Linked DNA regions of Pontibacter liquoris. The protein of the gene in region 1 interacts with the protein of each later gene in a pairwise test. Links are inferred from orthologs where the notes say so. Each region holds a gene or a part of one and is shown on either strand. Other genes may lie near its edges.

Evidence for each region.
Region 2: the proteins of LWL52_RS13935 (region 1) and def interact in binary tests that used the Escherichia coli proteins (3 or more experiments, as listed by UniProt). The link is inferred for Pontibacter liquoris from one-to-one orthologs.

The regions. Positions count from the first base shown.
Region 1 is NZ_JALEBG010000002.1:140,102-143,257, reverse strand. Bases 305-3,131 are described here. They hold LWL52_RS13935 (aspartate-semialdehyde dehydrogenase), read right to left. Parts: upstream 2,300-3,131; coding sequence 1,310-2,299; downstream 305-1,309. Other genes in these bases: LWL52_RS13930 (ChbG/HpnK family deacetylase), read left to right, coding at 3,078-3,131; LWL52_RS20680 (ChbG/HpnK family deacetylase), read left to right, coding at 2,728-3,131; LWL52_RS13940 (FG-GAP repeat domain-containing protein), read right to left, coding at 305-971. Also shown: more of LWL52_RS13940, read right to left, coding at 81-304; more of LWL52_RS20680, read left to right, coding at 3,132-3,135; more of LWL52_RS13930, read left to right, coding at 3,132-3,156.
Region 2 is NZ_JALEBG010000002.1:399,931-403,097, forward strand. What follows is about bases 101-2,938. They hold def (peptide deformylase), read left to right. Parts: upstream 101-1,153; coding sequence 1,154-1,723; downstream 1,724-2,938. Other genes in these bases: LWL52_RS15035 (TonB-dependent receptor domain-containing protein), read left to right, coding at 101-520; ruvX (Holliday junction resolvase RuvX), read left to right, coding at 741-1,157; LWL52_RS15050 (VOC family protein), read right to left, coding at 1,972-2,322; LWL52_RS15055 (tetratricopeptide repeat protein), read right to left, coding at 2,420-2,938. In the rest of the region: more of LWL52_RS15035, read left to right, coding at 1-100; more of LWL52_RS15055, read right to left, coding at 2,939-3,049. UniProt on the Escherichia coli protein: Removes the formyl group from the N-terminal Met of newly synthesized proteins. Requires at least a dipeptide for an efficient rate of reaction. N-terminal L-methionine is a prerequisite for activity but the enzyme has broad specificity at other positions.

The DNA.
Region 1 (3,156 bases):
TAGATTATTATTTTAATGCCGCACAACGGTCTCGTACAGGAAGCGTGTGAGGCGTAGCCGAGTATGGAGCCTGTACCGTGTTAGATACAGATTTTCTTCTTTTCAAGATAGTTAATTAAGCCTTCAATTCTTTTGCTGTCATTTCTGCCGTCAGACTTCATTTGTTTTAAAATAGCTATCCTCCAGTCAAGGTAATCTTGGTAACGGCAGGTTTTATCAACAAACTCACCATTTTCAAAGCCTACAACCTTTATGCTGTCTAATAGGAAGGAGTTAAAAACCTTAAAGTGGTTTGGCATGTTGAAATGGAAGTTGTTGGCTCCTTTGACATGAGCTATTTCATCATATTTTTGATGTATTCTCTCTCGTACTTCATCGGTTAGAAAGAACTCTGGGCCTTCAACATGCTCAGTTCCTTCATAACCAGAATCCAGTAATTCGGGCACTCCGTCGCCATCTATGTCCACTATTACCAAGTAGTCATTCCAATTTTGGTAAGCAAGCTTGAAGTTATCTTTGCTATATGTTTTGGCAGACTGGTTTAAATAGACATCAGTGCCATAGACATCTTCCTGTCCGAATAATACAGTTAGGTCTTTCCTGCCATCATTGTTAAAGTCCACGAATGAGAACGTGTGGGGCGGAAAGTCGCTGCTATCCTTTTCCTGCCATAATGGGTTGAAGTCCCCATTCTCTATCGTCCAGATAACTGTACCTAAAAACCTGTTTCCGCTTATGTATTGGGTAAGATATAAGTTGTCGCTGATAGTGTCTGTAGAAAGCACCTTATTGGTTTTAGAGCCAATAAGAGAGGAGTTAGAAAGGCTGTTTACTAAATCAAAACCATGCATGCTCTCGTCCATCTTAACGAGCACAGACTTTTCGGCTGAAATTTCTGTTTCATCTGTTGTCGTGCTGCAGCTCTGAAACGCAAGAAGGAGCACTAACCCTATGACTGGAATGAGCTTCATAGATTATGATTTGTATCTAACTATAGTATAACAGTCACTATGACGGTTATCTGCATTATGTGTGTAAGTGGTAAAGCCAGTTGAGAACAGCTATACCAGCTTTATACTACATCAAGATAGTAATATATTCTGATTAGTTAGTATTTGAAGCCAAGATAATCACGCACTAGTATACCATGACAGGTAAGTATAACGAAGAGGATTTGCTGCTCTCCACCAATAAAAAAACGGGGACTAAGAAGTCCCCGTCAGTCAGCCTCCGTACTAGGAAGTCCGGAAAAGCAATAGTATCGAAAAAAGTCTTGTGTCTTACGTCTTGATACTTGTGTCTCGAAAACCTACACCAATCCGTTCTTTGCAAGGTACTCGGCAATCTGTACGGCGTTGGTCGCAGCGCCTTTGCGCAGATTATCGGCCACAATCCACATGTTCACGGTGCGGGGCTGGGTTTCGTCCAAGCGTACGCGGCCAACAAATACCTCGTCTTTGCCGTGGGCATCTTTGGGCATCGGGTACATCAGCTTCAGCACGTCGTCCACTACTTTCACGCCTTCTGTTTCCTCAAGGATGCGGTATACTTCGTCCAGCGTAAAGTCTTTTTCAAACTCCACGTTTACTGACTCGGAGTGGCCGCCCATTACCGGAATGCGCACTGCTGTAGCCGTTACCTTGATTGAGTCGTCGCCCATGATCTTTTTGGTTTCCAGGATCATCTTCATCTCCTCTTTAGTGTAGCCGTTCTCCTGGAACACGTCGATGTGCGGCAGCACGTTCAAATCGATCTGGTACGGATACGCCATGTCGCCGGGGCGGCCTGCACGCTCGTTCATCAGCTGGTCTACGGCCGCTTTGCCCGTGCCCGTTACCGACTGGTAGGTGCTCACCACAATACGCTTTATCTTCAGCTCCTGGTGCAGCCTGTTCAGGGCCACCACCATCTGGATGGTAGAGCAGTTCGGGTTGGCAATGATCTTATCGGCTTTGGTCAGTTCTTTGGCGTTTATTTCGGGCACCACCAGCTTTTTGGTCGGGTCCATGCGCCAGGCCGAGGAGTTGTCCACTACCACCGTGCCTACTTCGGCAAACTTCGGAGCCCACTCCGTAGAGGTGCTGCCGCCGGCCGAGAAAATGGCAATTTGCGGGGCAGCCGCAATCGCGTCCTGCATCCCGATAACCTTTATCTGTTTACCCTTAAACGCCATCTGTTTACCAACAGATCTCTCAGAAGCAACCAACATCAACTCTGTTACCGGGAAGTCGCGCTCCGCCAGTACTTTCAAAATTTCGCCGCCTACCAATCCGGTGGCGCCTACTACTGCTACTTTCATTTAGGGTATGTGTTTAATTGTTTAATGGCTGATTGTTAAACTATTGTTTTCAACGCTTCATTTTAATCCGGCTGTTTAGCTAACCGACTAGGCGCCTGTAAAAGTTCTACACCGTTGACAAGCAGTCTATACTTCGCTATTTGGGCAAGTGGTTGCTGCTGAAGGCTTGGTCAGCTCTTTTTGCAGGTACAGGCAAGCGCCAGGCATGCGGATGCAATTTCGAAAGTTTTCAGCAAAATTCAGACTGTCCGATAATTTTTACAAAAGTATAGCGGCTGTTTTGCAGGCAGGCGGTTTCGCCTGAAGCCACCTTAGCCGGGCACCAACCTCTTTCTAGAATGTCCGTAACTGAAAATATTCCTGTTGTGTCCTGAAATTGTTTATATTTCTGAAGTATAAACGGTTGTCCCCCTTTAACTTACTGCATTATGCTCAGATCACTGCCTTTGCTCTTTATACTCCTGTTTGCGGGCTGTATGCTTGCCGGTCCGGAAGCCAGCGCACAGAAGAAAAAGACAAACACCCGCACCGCTGTGCCGCAGGAACAGACGTACGCCGAAAAGCTGGGCTGGAAGAAAGGCGACCGCGTCGTGATCCTGCACATCGACGATGCCGGCATGTCGTATGATTCGAACCTGGGCGCGATCCGGGCATTGGAAGAGGGCGTGGCAAGCTCGGTGAGTGTGATGATGACCTGCCCCTGGGTGCCGGGCTTTGTGCATTACCTGCAGCAGCACCCAACCGTAGATGCCGGGCTGCACCTGACGCTCACCTCCGAGTGGCGCGATTACCGCTGGGGCCGCTGGTGGGCAAGCCCGCCGCTCCCGGCCTGGTAGATCCGGAAGGCGCCCTATGGC
Region 2 (3,167 bases), 260 kb from region 1 along the record:
CCGCACCAACGTAGGCGACTCGCGCAATATTGGGCTGGAAACCTTTGTGGAGGCCGACCTGCTGAAGCTATACTATGGCCAGGAGCACCCGACCAGCCTCTCGGCTTTCTCCAACATCACACTCGTAAATACAAAGTATAGCAGCCCCGACAAAGCCATCGACGGCAACCAGGTAGAGCTGGCACCGCCGGTAATTGCCAAGCTGGGCCTCTCTTTTAAACGCCACAACCTGAAGCTGGCCTACCAGTATTCGTACACGGCCCGGCAGTACACCGATGCCCAGAACAGTGAAGACAATGCCGCCACCTTCGACCCTTCGGCAGTGGTAGGTGAGATACCCGCTTACTGGGTGATGGACCTCTCGGGCAGCTACACCTACAAGCGCTTTACTTTGGAGACAGGTATCAGCAACCTGACTGACAACCGCTACTTCACGCGCCGCGCCACTGGCTACCCTGGCCCCGGCATCATACCCTCGGATGCCCGCAATTACTATGTTACCTTGCAGTTTAAGCTATAAGGCACAGCGCAGCTTTGTAAACAGGATCCTGGCAGTTCTGCTGCCAGCGTGGGTGTATAGGCTACCAGGAAGTAAGTACAGGTGCCGCTGCGTTGCTGCCGTTACCGGAAGTAGGTTAAAGCAAAATACGTCTTCAGCGCTTTTCACAACATCCCCTAACCCATAAACAAGCAATCCGCAATTAAATACCTATCTTTGCAGTTTAAACGCTTCGGGCAACATGGGCAGAATACTGGCAATAGATTATGGAAACAAACGCGTGGGCCTGGCTGCTACCGACACCCTGCAGTTAATTGCCAACCCGCTAGAAACCGTTCATGCCAAAGATGTGTTAACCTTTTTAAAGGCGTATGTGCAGCGCGAGCCCGTAGATGCTTTTGTAGTGGGCATGCCCCGCAACCTGGCCAACGAGGCAACCGATTCTACGCCGCACGTAATTGGCTTTGTGCGCAAGCTGCAGAAGGAATTTCCGGGAATGCCGGTGCATACCGTGGACGAGCGGTTTACCTCTAAAATGGCGCAACAGGCTATGCTGGCAGGCGGCTTGAAAAAGAAGGCCCGCCAGGACAAAAGCACCGTAGACAGGGTGAGTGCCGCCCTTATTTTACAATCGTATTTAGAAAGCAGAGCTATATGATTTATCCGATTACCGCTTACGGCGATCCTGTTTTAAAGGAACCAGCAGCAGATATCGCCCGGGATTTCCCGAACCTGAAGGAACTGGTAGAAGACATGTATACCACCATGTACCACGCCCACGGCGTAGGGCTGGCTGCCCCGCAGATCAGCAAGAGCATCCGCCTGTTCGTGATCGACTCTGAGCCGATGATGGATGACAAAGACCAGGGCAAAGGCGTGAAAAAGGCATTTATCAACCCCGAGATCATTGAAGAGGATGGCGAGGAATGGGGCTTTGAGGAAGGCTGCCTGAGCATCCCCGGCGTGCGGGAGGTGGTGTACCGCCCCGAGCGCATCGTGATCCGCTACTTTGACGAGGAATGGAACGAACACGAAGACACCTACGATGGCATGAACGCCCGCGTGATCCAGCACGAGTACGACCACGTGGAAGGCATCCTGTTTACCGACCACCTGAACGGCCTGAAGAAGCGCCTGATCAAAAACAAGCTGGCTAAAATCACCAAAGGCGAAGTAGATGCCGACTACAAGATGAAGTTCCCGTCGCTAGCCAAAAAGCGCTAGGCGTATACTTCTGATTTATACTTATACCCAAACCGCCTGCTACAGATTTTGTGGCAGGCGGTTTGGGTTTTATACTTGCAGGGGCTTGCGAGCTGCTTTGTGTTAAGTATGAGTAACGATTTACAGCTTTAAGGACTAAGGGTATTTAACAAATTTAAGCTTTACTTCCTTCCTGCTGTTCAATAAAGTTGATTTGTTCAGCAGATACTCTTCAGCCCTTATTTTTTAAAGCGGATGTATGCGACGTTTTATTCAACAAAATGCCAGCATACTCCGGCAATATCAATGATATTTACTTCTTTACCATAGGGTTGTACAGTAGGTTTTGCAACCCGAACCGCAAACTTTTCTTCCAATCGTTTTTCTTTTACTTCCTTATAAAATTCCTCTGCATCATCTATTCTTATACTTACCATAAAATTTTCTGCAAACTCTCTGTTGTTGTAGTTCTGCAATATGAATTTGCAGCCGTCTCTTTCAAAACCTGTGTAATCTCCAGCATCCCAATTTATTTTAAATCCTAATTCCTGGAAAAGTTGTTTAGAGCTTTCATAATTGCTTCCTGATGGAACAAATGGCTCAAGAGATAAAAATTTCATTATAAGAGCTTTAAAAATGACGCACAACGTGCTGGTACATGAGGTGAGTGAGGCGCAGCCGAAGTATGGAGCCTGTGCCGTGTTGAATGAAGTTATTTTACATGGTAACAGGTAGCGTCAAGCCCCAAACAACAACTTCTTTCCCTTCATGTCTGCCAGGAATAATCTGGACAGCCCTATTGAACACTTCTGTTATCTCTTGTTGAGAGGCTGCACTTCTTTTAGGCCCTAATATTTCTGCATTAAGCTTTCCGTCCTTGCCGAAGTATAAGGACAGGGGGAGCATGGTCCCCGCCTCAAACTGCTTTCGTAGCACCTTTGACTTCTTAAGCTCACGGAGTATGGCCTTTTCAATTTTCTTATTCAAACCTTTGCCGTCTAATATATCTTCAGAAACAGCGTTTGCCACTACTTTGGGCTCTAAATCCACATCTTCAAAGTGCATTGTATCAGCTAAGGCAATCTTCTGTTGTAACTGCTCCTTTAACAGATTAGCTGCGTCTCTGTCACGCAGTCTAACGCAAGCTTGCAGAAGGTCAACTGCTTTCTCTTTGTTGCCAAGGTCAAAGTTGATTACCGCCAAAATGTACATGCCGTCTTTGTGTCTCGGATTTAGTGCTATTACCTTCTCAAACTCAGTGACAGCGGCTTCAGTTTGCTGCTGCTTATAAAGCTGGAGTGCATAAGCGTATGTTTCTTCAACTTGGTTTTTCTCTTGTGCAAACAACAACGACTGCTAAGACGGAGAGTAGAACTTTCTTCATTTTGGTTTTTTTATTACAATCAACAGTACTGGTACAGCCAGTGGGCGAGCCGGCGCGAAGTATATAGGCTGACGTGGTTGG